Regions from separate parts of the Aureimonas sp. CAS genome, predicted to be linked through region 2. Evidence: predicted binding sites of a transcription regulator. Region 2 holds the regulator's gene; each other region holds the start of a gene.
The links. Region 2 encodes PhoB, which activates phosphate uptake and scavenging genes when phosphate is short. Its sites were predicted from a motif close to TGTCATNNANCTGTCAT; they were not measured.
Positions count from the first base shown of each region.

Region 1: AC6R2M_RS12775 (alkaline phosphatase) is a predicted target of PhoB. The motif match lies at 2,487-2,503, and genes of this name have one in related genera.
Region 3: phnG (phosphonate C-P lyase system protein PhnG) is a predicted target of PhoB. The motif match lies at 2,119-2,135, and genes of this name have one in related genera.

Region 1 is NZ_CM187563.1:2,668,920-2,673,612, forward strand. It holds gene queG (tRNA epoxyqueuosine(34) reductase QueG) at 1-893, opposite strand, end outside; gene AC6R2M_RS12775 (alkaline phosphatase) at 969-2,426, opposite strand; gene AC6R2M_RS12780 (cytochrome c1) at 2,590-3,462, opposite strand; gene AC6R2M_RS12785 (cytochrome b) at 3,789-4,693, opposite strand, start outside.
Region 2 is NZ_CM187563.1:1,092,962-1,097,654, reverse strand. It holds gene AC6R2M_RS05350 (DUF3297 family protein) at 1-217, shown strand, start outside; gene AC6R2M_RS05345 (hypothetical protein) at 1,045-1,368, shown strand; gene phoB (phosphate regulon transcriptional regulator PhoB) at 1,679-2,389, opposite strand; gene phoU (phosphate signaling complex protein PhoU) at 2,386-3,117, opposite strand; gene pstB (phosphate ABC transporter ATP-binding protein PstB) at 3,219-4,022, opposite strand; gene pstA (phosphate ABC transporter permease PstA) at 4,043-4,693, opposite strand, start outside.
Region 3 is NZ_CM187563.1:3,492,167-3,496,859, reverse strand. It holds gene AC6R2M_RS16895 (fimbria/pilus outer membrane usher protein) at 1-332, shown strand, start outside; gene AC6R2M_RS16890 (Csu type fimbrial protein) at 329-1,279, shown strand; gene phnF (phosphonate metabolism transcriptional regulator PhnF) at 1,300-2,043, opposite strand; gene phnG (phosphonate C-P lyase system protein PhnG) at 2,196-2,663, shown strand; gene phnH (phosphonate C-P lyase system protein PhnH) at 2,660-3,259, shown strand; gene AC6R2M_RS16870 (carbon-phosphorus lyase complex subunit) at 3,265-4,362, shown strand; gene AC6R2M_RS16865 (alpha-D-ribose 1-methylphosphonate 5-phosphate C-P-lyase PhnJ) at 4,359-4,693, shown strand, end outside.

The DNA of each region.
Region 1 (4,693 bases), 1.6 Mb from region 2:
ATGGGCGAGCCAGAGAAGAGCTGCCGGAAAGCCGCATCGTCGAGAGCGAGAAGGTCCCCGAGCGACGGGCTCCTCAGATCCTCCCGCGCGCGCAGCTTCGCCTCGCGCGCCTCGCTGGCGAACTTGTTCCACGGACAGACGGCCAGGCAGTCGTCGCAGCCATAGATTCGGTTGCCCATGGCCGCGCGGAACTCCGCCGGCACGACGGCCTTCGTCTCGATCGTCAGGTAGGAGATGCAGCGCCGCGCATCGAGCTTGTAAGGCTCGGGGAAGGCGTTGGTCGGGCAGGCGTCCTGGCAGGCGCGGCATGAGCCGCAGAGGTCGCGGCCCGGCGCATCCTCGGGCAGGTCCAGCGTCGTCAGAATGGAGCCGAGGAACAGCCAGGAGCCGAACTCGCGGGCGACGAGATTGGTGTGCTTGCCCTGCCAGCCCAGCCCCGCCGCCTGCCCGAGCGGCTTCTCCATCAGGGGAGCGGTGTCGACGAAGACCTTGGCGTCATGCTCGCCCAGCCCGTCGCGCCGCGCCCGCGCGATCAGCCGTCCCGCGAGCTCCTTGAGCCGGCCCTTGATGATGTCGTGATAGTCCCGGTGCCGCGCATAGACCGAGATCGTGCCTCGGTCGGCACGGGACAGATTGGCGAGCGGGTCCTCGTCCGGGCCGTAGTTCATTCCGAGGACGATGACGCTCCTCGCATCCGGCCACAGGCTCGTCGTCGAGCGACGGCGCTCGGCGGTCTCGGGCATCCAGCCCATGGTGCCGAAGCGCCCCTCCTCGATGAACTCGGTCAGGCCGGCGGCCGCCGCCGCGTTTTCGCGCGCCCGCGCCACGCCCACGGCGTCGAAACCGAGGCGCGCGGCGTCCTCGTTCAGGAAGCGTCGGAGCGGAGATGTCATCGCGCCATTATGCGATGGAGCCCGGAACGAAGAAAGGCGGCCGAAGCCGCCTTTCCGTCCGACGTCGCGAGCGCGTCAGTTGACCGCCGGCGCCTCGACCTCGATGCCGAGCGCCTCGGCGGCCGCGCGGAAGACGTCGGTGTTGTCGATGTAGACACGGGCCTCTTCCGGCACCTCGTAGGCGGCCAATCCGGGATCGGCCTGCGCCACGCGGGTGAAGAAGTCCGAGCCGCGACCATGGGCCCAGAGCGGCACGAGCTCGCGCGTATGCGTGTCGGAATGCCAGCGCACCAGCGGCATCGCGCCGGCGCCCTGGTTCAGGATCCCCTCATAGGCTTCGCGATGCGAGTTCGGTCCCTGGAGCAGGCCGTTGCCGTGATCGGTCGTCACGATGATCATGGTCTCGTCCCAGGACGAATTCTGCTCGACCCAGTCGACGGCGGCCTCGACGGCGGTGTCGAAGTCCATCTGCTCCTCGATCAGGCGCGGCAGATTGTTGGCGTGCGCGGCCCAGTCGACAGCGCCGCCCTCGACCATCAGGAAGAAGCCGTTCTCGTTCTCCGACAGGACCTGCAGCGCGCCGGTCGTCATCAGGGCGAGTTCGGGAACGGTCTCGATCTTGTCGCCGAGCGCCACGCCCTCGCGGTTGAACTGCAGCGTGGCCGCGGCCTGCGCCGTGCCCAGCACCTTGTCCTTGCCCTGCATGTCCAGTTCGCCGGCGGCCAGCGTGGTGAAATCCTCCGCGCTTTCGATCAGGCGATAGTCGGTCTCGCCGTTGACGAGGCGCTCCCATATCTCCGAGCCGCCGACGAAGTCGTAATAGCCCTCGTCCTCGATCTCGCGCTCCACGCCGTTGTCGTCGAAGCCCGGATGCCCCGCGCCCATCACGACGGTCGCCAGCCCGTCCTCGACGATCTGGCGGCCCATCTCCGAATAGGCGTTGCGGTCGCGGTTGTGCGCGAGGAAGGCGGCCGGCGTCGCATGGGTCCACTGGACGGAGGAGACAACGCCGAGCGCGCGCCCGCTCTCCACCACGTACTCGCCGATATGCTTCATCGGTTCGTCGTCGTTCGACCAGTTGATGGCGCTGTTGTAGGTCTTACGCCCCGAAGCCAGCGCCGTGCCGGCCGCGGCCGAATCCGTGTACTGGTCCCTGCTGTAGTCGTAGCCTTCGAAGAAGCCCTTGTAGTCGCCGAGCCGCCCTTCGAAAACGGTCTCGACCTCGCCGGTCGCCCAGAGCTGCGCCGGATCGAAATCGACCCGCCCCTCGTCCGACTTGGTCGGCGTGCGGGAGGTGTTCAGCGGGTGTGTCGAGGTGAAGACCTTCACGTCGAACTCGTCATAGGCCTGATGGCCGAGCGCGCCGAAGCGATAGAAGCTCGCCGCGCGCCACGTCTCCATGCCAGCGCCGTCCGAGATCATCAGGATCACGTTGCGGGCCGAGGTCTCCGCCGGCGCTTCCTGCGCCGAGACGCTGGTGGAAAGGGCGGTGCCCATGACGAGCGCCATCGCGCTGCGCTTCAGGATCATCATCGTCGGTCCTTTCAGATGTCGGTTTGCCCGAGGGCGACGACGCTGGACTAGGATCGCCCTGTCACAACCGTATGACGAAGCGACGGCCTTTGAAACGGAGCCCGAACGAAAGAACCCCGCCTTTCGGGGGCGGGGTTCAAAACGTCTCGTGAGGAGAGCGTGATCAGTGCGGGGTCGAAGCCCAGACCTTGCGCTTCACGCCGTAGACGAGTCCGCCGAAGACAATCAGGAACAGCATCACCACGAAGCCGGTGGCCTTGCGCTCCACGAGGTGCGGCTCGGCCGCCCACATCAGGAACGCGGACACGTCCCGCGCGTACTGGTCCACCGTCTGCGGCGCGCCGTCGTCATAGGTCACGACGTCGTCCGAGAGGGGCGCCGCCATCGCAAGGGCGATACCGCCGGTGAAGTACGGATTGTAGTGCGTCCCCGGCTGGATCTCGTAATGCGCCGGCGCTTCCTGGCCGTAGCCGGTCAGGAGCGAGTAGATGTAGTCCGGTCCGTTCTCGGCATACTGCGTGAAGATGTCGAAGACGAAGAGCGGGAAGCCGCGCTCCACCGCGCGGGCCTTGGCCATCAGCGACAGGTCCGGCGGAACCGCGCCGCCGTTGGACGCCGCCGCCTGCTGCGGGTTGGCGTAGGGGTTCGGGAAGCGGTCGGACGGAATGCCCGGGCGCTCGAACATCTCGCCTTCGGCGTTCGGCAGCGGATCCTCGATCTGGTACTCGGCCGCGAACGCCCGGACCTGCGGGTCGGAGTAGCCGAGGTCTTCCAGATTGCGGAAGGCGACGAGGTCGAGGCCGTGGCAGGCCGCGCAGACCTCGCGATAGATCTTCAGGCCGCGCTGCAGCTGGCCGATGTCCCAGTGACCGAACGGTCCCGCGAAGCTCCAGTCGACGTGACGGGGCTTGTTGATCGGGTAGTGCGGCGTGCCGTGATGCTCTTCCTCGGCGTGCTCGGCATCGGCACCGGCGACGGCCTCCTCGGTGCCGGAGGAAGCCTGCGGCGCCTCGCCGGGCGCCGGGCCCTCGATGATGCCGTCAGCATCCTCGGACGCTTCGATGGTCGCCTCGGCTTCCGCCTCGCGTTCGGCTTCGGCGTCACGGGCCGCGTCCACGCCTTCGGCGGGCGCGATCGGCTCGAGGCCCTCGGCCGGAGCCTCCGCAGCGGGCGCGGCCGCGGGTGCGCCCGGCTCGACCGGCGCCGGCTCGATCACCACCACGGCCGGCTGGCCGGGTGCAGCTTCGGATGCGGCGGGCGCAGGCGCCTGGGCCTCCTGCGCCTGCGCGGCGGGCAGAGCCAGGACGCCAGCCAGGGCCGCCGACAGGAGCAGTCTCATCGAGTTTTCCTTGATGCGCATCGTCAGCCCTTGTGCTCCGGAGCGGCGGTCGCGCCGGCCGCGGCGCGCTTGGCGCCGGCCTTGGCGAGCACGGCCTCGGTGATCGAGTTCGGCAGCTTCTTCGGCTTCTCGATGAGGCCGAGCACGGGCATCACGACCAGGAAGTGGCCGAAATAGTAGATCGTGCCGATGAGCGAGAGCAGCGGATAGATGCCCTCGGCCGGGCGCGAGCCGAGCCAGCCGAGGAAGACGGCGTTGAAGGCGAAGATCCAGAAGAAGATCTTGTACATCGGCCGGTAGGAGGTCGAGCGCACGCGGCTCGTGTCCAGCCAGGGCACGAAGAACAGGATGATGATCGCGCCGAACATCACCAGAACACCGCCGAGCTGCGCCGTGATCGGCCCGATGTCGAAGGTAATGGCGCGCAGCATCGCGTAGAAGGGCAGGAAGTACCATTCCGGCACGATGTGCGACGGCGTCACCAGCGAGTTCGCCGGGATGTAGTTGTCCGCATGGCCGAGATAGTTCGGCATGTAGAAGACGAACCAGCAGAAGACGAGCAGGAAGACGATCATCGCGAACCCGTCCTTCACCGTCGCATGCGGGGTGAAGGGTACCGTGTCGCGCTCGTCCTTCACCTCGACGCCGGTCGGGTTCGTCTGGCCCGTCACGTGCAGGGCCCAGACGTGCAGGACCACGAGGCCCGCGATCATGAAGGGCAGCAGATAGTGCAGCGAGAAGAAGCGGTTGAGCGTGGCGTTGTCGACGGCGAAGCCGCCGAGGAGCAGCGTCTGGATCGGCTGGCCGACGATCGGGAAGGCGGTGAAGAAGGAGGTGATGACCGTGGCGCCCCAGAAGGACATCTGACCCCAGGGCAGGACGTAGCCCATGAAGGCGGTGGCCATCATCAGGAGGTAGATGATGACGC
Region 2 (4,693 bases):
CGACAGCCCCTTCCATGACGAGGCGCTGCTCCAGCGCGGCATCGGCATCCGCTTCAAGGGCGTCGAGAAGACCAATGTCGAGGAGTATTGCGTCTCCGAGGGCTGGATCCGCGTGGCGGCCGGCAAGACGCTCGATCGCAAGGGCAAGCCTCTGACGATCAAGCTGAAGGGCGAGGTCGAGCCCTATCTGCGCGACGACGCGCCGGCGGAGGGCTGAGCGCGCCGAGCGCTTCCGATCCTGCGCATCGGGCTTTCGGGAACCGGGTACGGGTCTCGGGCCGGTGCGGCAGCCGATGATACGGGCCGGCGCCTCGGCGTCCGGTCCGCGCGTTCCCCTTCGCCGCCCTTCGTCCAGGACGGCGAAGGGGAACGGTCTTTCGTCTTCCGCTCGTGGGCCGACCGTCGGCGCCCTGCCACGCTCTCATCCGCCTGCCGGGACTTGTCTCCCCAAGGGGAGAAGGGGAGGCTTCGCCGCCCTGCCCGTCCGCCGTGTCGACCGTTCGAATGCTTGGGTGAGCGCACCGAAAGAGGCGCCATTCCTCTCCCGGAACGGGAGAGGGTGGATGCGAGCGCGAGCGAGCAGCCGGGTGAGGGCCTCGTCGGGCTCGGCCGCTGAAGACGGTTCTTCCTTCGCCACGCTCATCCCGTGACCGCACCCAGGACGATCATCGAGCGCCGGCGCCCTGCGATGCCCTCATCCGCCTGCCGGCACCTTCTCCCCAAGGGGAGAAGGAGAAGCTTCGCCGCGATGTCGACCGTTCGAATGCTTGCGTGAGCGCATCGAAAGAGGCGCCATTCCTCTCCCCTCGGGGAGAGGGTGGATGCGAGCGCGAGCGAGCAGCTGGGTGAGGGCCTCGTCGGGCTCGCCGCTGAACACAGTCTTCAGCTTCGAGGCCCCGTCCCCAGCGTTAGCCATCCCGCGTTGCGTCTTCGGACCGCAACAAGACTCCAAGTGACTTCACGGAAGTCTGGCGGTAGAAGAATGGGGCCGCAATGTGGCGGCGAGGCATCCGCCTGTGGGATGCCGTCAACGGAGCCTCTCCCATGCGGAGCCTTCTCGCCGCGCTCATCAGCGCTTCCGTCATCCTCTCGGCCACGGCCGCTTCGGCGCTGGACCGCCGCGTCGTCATCCACAACGGCGCCAAGGAGCCGATCTTCTACCTTCACGGGTCCAACACCGGCACCACCGACTGGGAGGAGGACATCCTCGGCAACGACGTCCTGATGCCCGGCGCGGAAGTGCGGGTGAACTTCGACGACGGCACCGGCTTCTGCGTCTTCGACTTCAAGGCGACGTTCGAGAGCGGGCGCGAGGAAACCGAATACGGGGTGAACGTCTGCGAGGTCTCGCGCTTCACCTTCCGCTGAGGCGGCCGCAGACGCAAAGCCGCGGCGCTTACGCTTCGCCTTCTCCCGCTGCGCGGGAGAAGGTCCCGGCAGGGGGATGAGGGCATGACGCCCGCAACGTCAGAAAAGAGGACGTCCGCGCAACGCCGAGCTCGACGACGCCCCTGTCTGTGCCTGGATGTTGTAGGCTGTTGATCCGCCAGCGGCGTTGCGTCCGCCGGGGCGAGCCACTCGTCTCGCCCGTCCTTCGGACCCCTCTCCCTTTGAGGGAGAGGAGTGCGCGTCGTCCTGCTTCCGCGCATCCACGTGCCCGAGGGGCGTCCGCGGTCCCTCAGGCCGATTTCGCCGCGAAGGTCTCGTCGAGCGAGTAGCCGGCGCCACGCACGGTGCGGATCGGGTCGCGCAAGCGGCCGCGATTGATCGCCTTGCGCAGGCGCCCGACATGGACGTCGACGGTGCGCTCGTCGACATAAATCCCCTGCCCCCAGACGCCGTCGAGCAGCTGCTCGCGCGAGAACACGCGGCCGGGCGCCTGCATGAGGAATTCCAGCAGCTTGAACTCCGTCGGGCCGAGGCGCACCTCGCGGCCCGCCCGGCGCACGCGGCGCGTCTCGCGGTCGAGGTCGAGGTCGCCGGCCGTCAGCTGCGTCGCGACGCGCTCGGGGCTCGCCCGGCGTAGCATGGCGCGGATGCGCGCCATCAGCTCCAGCGTCGAGAAGGGCTTCACGACATAGTCGTCCGCGCCGACGGACAGGCCGCGCACGCGCTCGTCCTCTTCGCCGCGCGCCGTCAGCATCAGGATGGGCAGGCGCTGCGTCTCGGAGCGAAGGCGCAGGCGCCGGCAGAGCTCGACGCCGGACAGGCCCGGCAGCATCCAGTCGAGGATCAGGAGGTCCGGCACCTTCTCGCGCAGCCGGAGATCGGCTTCGTCGCCGCGCGCGATCACCTCCGCGCTGTAGCCTTCGGCCTCCAGATTGTAGCGGAGAAGAACGCCCAGCGCCTCGTCGTCCTCGACGACGGCGATGTGGGGCCCCGTCGTCACAGGACCGTCCCCACGGTCCCGCCCGGCTCGGCGACGATGGCATGGGTGCGGTCGTCCTTCGGACGCTCGCCTTCGACCTGTTCGCCGGTCTTGATGTAGTAGATCGTCTCGGCGATGTTCGTCGCGTGGTCGCCGATGCGCTCGATGTTCTTGGCCGAGAACAGGAGATGCGTGCAGGCGGTGATGTTGCGCGGGTCCTCCATCATGTAGGTCAGGAGTTCGCGGAAGATCGAGGTGTACATCGCGTCGATCTCTTCGTCGCGCGCCCGCACCATCTCGGCGCGGTCCTCGTCGCGCCGCGCATAGGCGTCGAGCACTTCCTTCAGCTGTTCGAGCGCGAGCCCCGACAGATGCTCCAGGCCCCGCACGAGCTTGACCGGCTGGCCGTGCTCGTGCACGGCGATCACGCGCTTGGCGATGTTCTTGCCCATGTCGCCGATGCGCTCGATGTCGTTCGAGATGCGGATCGCGCCGACGATCTCGCGCAGGTCCTGCGCCATCGGCTGGCGCTTGGCGATGGTGCGGATCGCGTGCTCGTCGAGCTCGCGCTGCGCCTCGTCGAGAAGCCGGTCGTCGGCGATCACGCGCTGGGCGAGCTGGATGTCGCTCTTGATGAGCGCGGTGACCGATTGCTCGACCATCCGCTCGGCCTGCCCGCCCATCTCGGAGATGCGGCGCAGGATGGCTTTCAGCTCGTCGTCGTAGGACGAAACGATGTGTCCGGGCATGCTCTTCTCCCCGTGAGCGGTGCGTGGCTCCGCACGCGATGGTCGCTCAAACTCTTCGGTTCTCGCGCATCGGGCCGTCGAGGGCCCGCTACCCTGTCCGGTCAGCCGAAGCGGCCGGTGATGTAGTCGCGCGTGCGCTTGTCGTCCGGGTTCTGGAACATCTTCTCGGTCGGCCCGACCTCGACGATGCGGCCCAGATGGAACATGGCCGTGCGCTGCGAGACGCGCGCGGCCTGCTGCATGGAGTGGGTCACGATGACGATGGTGAAGTTCTGCTTCAACTCGTCGATCAGCGCCTCGATGGTGGCGGTCGCGATCGGGTCGAGCGCCGAGCAGGGCTCGTCCATCAGGATCACCTCGGGCGAGACCGCGATGGCGCGCGCGATGCACAGGCGCTGCTGCTGGCCGCCCGACAGGCCCGTGCCCTGCTCGTGCAGGCGGTCCTTCACCTCCTCGAACAGACCCGCCTTCTTCAGGGAGGTGACGACGATCTCCTCCAGATCGGCCTTGCTCTTGGCGAGGCCGTGGATCTTCGGGCCGTAGCCGACATTCTCGAAGATCGACTTCGGGAAGGGGTTCGGCTTCTGGAACACCATGCCGACGCGGGCGCGAAGCTCCACGACGTCGAGGCTCTTGTCGTAGATGTCCTCGCCGTCGAGCGTGATCTTTCCGACGACGCGCGCGCCCTCGATCGTGTCGTTCATGCGGTTCAGGCAGCGCAGGAAGGTCGACTTGCCGCAGCCCGAGGGGCCGATCAGCGCCGTCACCTGGCGCTCGGGAATGTCGATGCCGACCTCGTAGAGCGCCTGCTTGGCGCCGTAGAAGACGTCGACCTTCTCGCCCTTCATCTTGATCGGGGTCTTGGGGGCCGGAACCGTCATCGGCTCGGAGACGAGCTTGTGCATGGGAGTATCCATCTGATCGGCTACCAGCGGCGCTCGAAGCGGCGGCGCAGGAGGATGGCGGCGATGTTCATGACCGCCAGGAAGAGGAGGAGGACGATGATGGCGCCGGAGGTGCGCTCCACGAAGGCGCGGTCCGCCTCGTTCGCCCACATGAAGATCTGGACCGGCAGCGCGGTGGCCGCGTCCATCGGGCCGCTCGGATAGTCGGCGACGAAGGCGACCATGCCGATGAGGAGCAGCGGCGCCGTCTCGCCCAGCGCCTGGGCGAGACCGATGATCGTGCCCGTCAGGATGCCGGGCGCGGCCAGCGGCAGCACGTGGTGGAACACCATCTGGTTGCGCGAGGCGCCGAGGCCCAGCGCCGCCGAGCGGATCGAGGGCGGCACGGCGCGGAGCGCGGCGCGCGTCGCGATGATGATCGTCGGCAGCGTCATCAGCGTAAGCACGAGCCCGCCGACGAGCGCGGCCGAACGAGGCAGGCCGAAATAGTTGATGAAGACCGCCAGACCCAGGAGGCCGAACACGATGGAGGGCACGGCGGCCAGATTGTTGATGTTCACCTCGATGAGGTCGGTGAACCTGTTCTTGGGCGCGAACTCCTCCAGGTAGATCGAGGCCGCGACGCCGATCGGCAGCGCCAGAGCGAGCACGATCAGCATCATCATGAAGGA
Region 3 (4,693 bases), 1.2 Mb from region 2:
GCCGGACGGTGGTTCCGGCCCGGCGCTCCGGCGCGAGCGTCGATTTCGGCCTGGAGCCGGACGCGCAGGCCGCCCTCGTCTCCTTCCGCCGGCCGGACGGCGACTTCGTCGCGGCGGGCTCCGCCGTTCGGCTGAACGGCGAGGAGGTGCTGATCGGCTATGACGGGCAGGCCTATCTGCCGAGGGTCGAGGCCCGAAACGAGGCGATGGTGGAGGATGCCGAGCGCGGCCCCTGCCTCGCCCGCTTCGACTTCTCCAAAAACTCCGAGCAGACGATGGTTTCGGACGTCGCCTGCGTCCCCCTGACAGTGCCCACGGGAGGAACGCCATGAGACGGCCCGTCGCCCGCCTTGCGCTTCTCGCGGTCGCGGCCTGCGCGGCGCTTCTCCTCGCCGGGACCGCGCCGGCCGCGGCGCAGACCTGCAACGCCTCGATCGACAATCTCGCCTTCGGGCCGATCGACACGCTGTCGGGCGGCAATATCGACCGGACCGCGAATGTGACGATCAGCTGCCAGTCGACGCTCGGCGCCGCCGTCTGCCCGGGGATCAATGCGGGTCCCGCCGGACTGGCGGCGGACGGCTCCCGGCTCATGACGTCGGCGGGCGGCCAGAGCCTGCGCTTCCAGCTCTATCAGGACGCGACGCGGCTGGTGCCCTGGGGCTCGCTGGAGAACCCGGCGCTCGGAACGACGCCGCGCATCGTCGTGCCCGGCGGCAACAGTTCGGTCACCGTCCCGCTCTATGCCCGCATCTTCGGCGGCCAGTCCACCGTCCCCATCGGGGACTATTCCGCCGCCTTCTCCGGCGCGCAGACCGGCTTCTACTATGGCGGCGTCAATCTCGGCTGCTCGCTGATCCTGCTCGGAAACGTGACGCGTCCCGCCTTCGACGTGCGGGCGCAGGTCGCCAGCAACTGTCTCGTGGAGGCCGACGATCTCGACTTCGGCTCGCAGGGCCTGCTCAACGCCGCCGTCTCCGCCGCCTCGCGCGTGCGGGTGCGCTGCACGCCCGGCGCGTCCTATTCCATCTCGCTGGGCGGCGGCTCCTCGGGCAGCGGCCTGCCGCGCTTCATGACCCGCACCGGGGGACCCGGACAGATCGCGTACGGCCTCTACCAGGACCCGGCCAACGCCGTTCCCTGGACGACGGCGAGCCTCGTCTCCGGCGTCGGGGACGGGGTGACGCGCACGATCCCCGTCTATGGGCTGGTGCCGGCGCAGCCGACGCCCCCCGCCGGCCGCTACACCGACGTCGTCGTCGTGACCGTCACCCATTGAGGCGACGGGGCCGGCGTCCCTTAGGCCGGGTCCCGGCCGGGCTCGCGCACGACGAATTCGATGCGGTCCGCTGCAAAGCGCGTGCGCAGGACCTGGACCGGCCGCCCTTCGCCGTCCACGTCCACCGCGAGCGTCACCATCACCACCGCGTCCGGCCCGAGGCCGAGATGCTCGGCGTCGCGGGGCGACGCGCGCTCGGCCGTGATGCGCGTCTCCTGGCGCCGGTAGTCGGCGCAGCCCTCGCGCTTCAGGCTTTCGGTGATCGAGCCCGTCTCGGCATAGGCGGCGACGATGCCGGGAAAGCGCGCCGCGTCGAAATAGCCGGTCGCCACGGTCAGCGGAACGCCGTCCGCCACGTGCAGCGTCTCCAGCCGGTGCAGCGGCGCGCCGGGGCGGCAGCCGAACTTCGCGGCGAGGTCGCGATCGGCGGCCACTCGCTCGGCCCCGATCAGGCGCCCTTCCGGCACCCGGCCCTGGCCGATGAGATTGGCGGAGAAGCGGGTGCGCTCGCCGATCGGATAGGACAGACGTTCGGGCGGCGGGGCAATGAAGCTGCCGAGCCCGCGCCGGGTGGAGAGCAGCCCCTCGCGCGACAGGACGGCGAGCGCGCGGCGCAGCGTGTGGCGGTTGACGCCGAAGCGCTCGGCCAGCTCCGTCTCGCTCGGCAGCCGGCCCTCCAGCCGCCCGGCGCGGATCTCGGCCGCCAGATCGTCCCGCACCCGCCGCCAGACGGCGATGCCGCTGCGCTCCGCCTCGCCGATCATCCCCCGCTCCATGTCCGGTGCCCGCCATCGATGCCGCGCGGCGTCGGGCAGCCGGGACCGATCTTTCCGCGCGAACGTCATCGTTGCGTCACGCCGCACGCGTTATAGAAGGGTAGAGATTTACTTGTCTACACAAATATACAGGTGCGGCGATGACGGAGAATTCGACCGACGAGGCGAGGCGCCGCGCGATCGGCGCCTATGCGCTGGCCGACCCGGCTGCCCTCTCCGCCCTCTGCGGGCCGCTGCTGAAAGCCGCGCCTCCGGCCGAGCCGGTGCGGGGCCCCGAGATCGGCCTCGTCATGCTGCGAGGCCGGGCGGGCGGCGGCGGCGCGCCGTTCAATCTCGGCGAGGCGAGTGTCACACGTGCGACAGTGCGGCTCGCCACCGGCGAGGTCGGCTCGTCCATGATCCTCGGACGAGACGCCGACAAGGCCCGCGCGGCCGCTCATCTCGACGCCCTCTGGCAGCGCGACGAATGGCGCGCGCGCATCGAGGCCGAAATCGTGGAGCCGGCCATCGCCGCCGACGAACGCGCCCGCGCCCGTCTCGCCGAAGAGACGCAGGCGACGAGGGTCGATTTCTTCACCGTGGTTCGAGGGGAGGACCAGCAGCCATGAACGCCGTCGCATCGAGAGCCGTATCGGGCGGGTTCAAGGATCCCGTCTTCGACGGCCAGGCCGTGTTCCGCGCCATGATGGGGGTCTTCGCCGAACCCGGCACGATCGCCGACCTCTCCGGCCGCGTCGAGGCCCCGGACGGGCTCGTGCCCGGCGCGGCCGCCCTTCTCGCCGCCCTCAGCGACGCGGATGCGCCCGTCCATCTCGACGAGCCGATGGGCGACGCGCCCGCCTGGCTCGCCTTCCAGACCGGTTCCGCCCCGGTCGGCAGCTGGCGCGAGGCCGCCTTCGTGGTTCTCGCCTTCGGCTCCGACCCGGCCGGTTGGGACCGCTTCCCGCAGGGAACCGAGCCCTATCCCGACCGGTCCGCGACGCTGATCCTCCCGGTCGAGGCCCTGGAAGGCGGCCCGGAGCTGGTGCTTACGGGGCCGGGCATCCAGAGCCGGCGGCGTATCGCCCCGCGCGGCCTGTCGGCGGGCTTCGTCGAGTACCGTCGGCGCAACGCCGCCCTGTTCCCGCGCGGCCACGACCTCGTCCTCGTCGCCGGCACGAGGGTCATGGCCCTGCCGCGCACCACCCGCGTTGCAAAGGCCTGAGGCTCATGTATGTCGCCGTGAAAGGCGGGGAGGCCGCCATCGCCGCCGCCCACGCCCTCCTCGCCGACCGGCGGCGGGGCGACCGTTCGGTCCCCGCCCTGACGCTGGAGCAGATCGCCGGCCAGCTCTCGCTCGCCGTCGATCGCGCCATGGCGGAGGGCTCGCTCTACGATCCGGCGCTCGCCGCGCTCGCGATCAAGCAGGCGCGCGGCGACCTCATCGAGGCGATCTTCCTCCTGCGCGCCTATCGCACGACGCTGCCGCGCTTCGCCGCCGCCCGGCCCGTGGACACGGGCGCGATGACGATCGAGCGGCGCGTCTCGGCGACCTACAAGGATCTGCCGGGCGGGCAGGTGCTCGGCCCCACCTTCGACTACACGCACCGCCTCCTCGACGCCGCGCTCGGACAGGACGAGGCGGTGGCCGAGCCGCGGCGCCGCGCGGGAGCCGACCCGCACGCGCCCTCCCCGCGCGTCACCGATCTTCTTTCCGCCGAGGGGCTGATCGAACCGGACGGCGTGGCCTCGGGCGAGCCGGGCGACGTGACGCGCGACCCGCTCGACTTCCCGGCCGGGCGCGACCTGCGCCTCCAGACGCTGGCGCGCGGCGACGAGGGCTTCCTCCTGTCGCTCGGCTATTCCACCCAGCGCGGCTTCGGCCGTACCCACCCCTTCGTCGGCGAGGTGCGGATCGGCCTCGTTGAGGTCGAGGTCGAGATGCCCGAGCTCGGCTTTCCCGTAACGATCGGCCGCGTCCGCCTCACCGAATGCCAGATGGTTTCGCAGTTCACCGGCGGCGGAGACGAGACGGCGCGCTTCACGCGCGGCTACGGCCTCGTCTTCGGGCAGTCGGAACGGAAGGCGATGGCGATGAGCCTCGTCGACCGGGCCCTGCGCGCCGACGAGCTCGGCGAGGAGCGCCTCTCGCCGGCCCAGGACGAGGAGTTCGTGCTCGCCCATTGCGACAACGTCGCCGCCACCGGCTTCGTGGAGCATCTGAAACTGCCCCATTACGTGGACTTCCAGGCCGAGCTCGACCTCCTGCGGCGCCTCAACGCCGAGCGGGCCGGGCCTCAGGCGGACAGCAAGGACGCGGCGCAATGAGCCTCCCCTCCTACAATTTCGCCTATCTCGACGAGGGCACCAAGCGGATGATCCGCCGCGCGATCCTGAAAGGCATCGCGATCCCCGGCTATCAGGTGCCCTTCGCCTCGCGCGAGATGCCGATGCCCTACGGCTGGGGCACCGGCGGGGTGCAGGTGACGGCCGCGATCATCGGGCCGCAGGACGTCCTCAAGGTCATCGACCAGGGCGCCGACGACACCACCAACGCGGTCTCGATCCGCGCCTTCTTCGAGAAGGTGTGCCACGTGGCGACGACGACGCGCACGGCGGAGGCGACCATCGTCCAAACCCGTCACCGCATCCCGGAGAC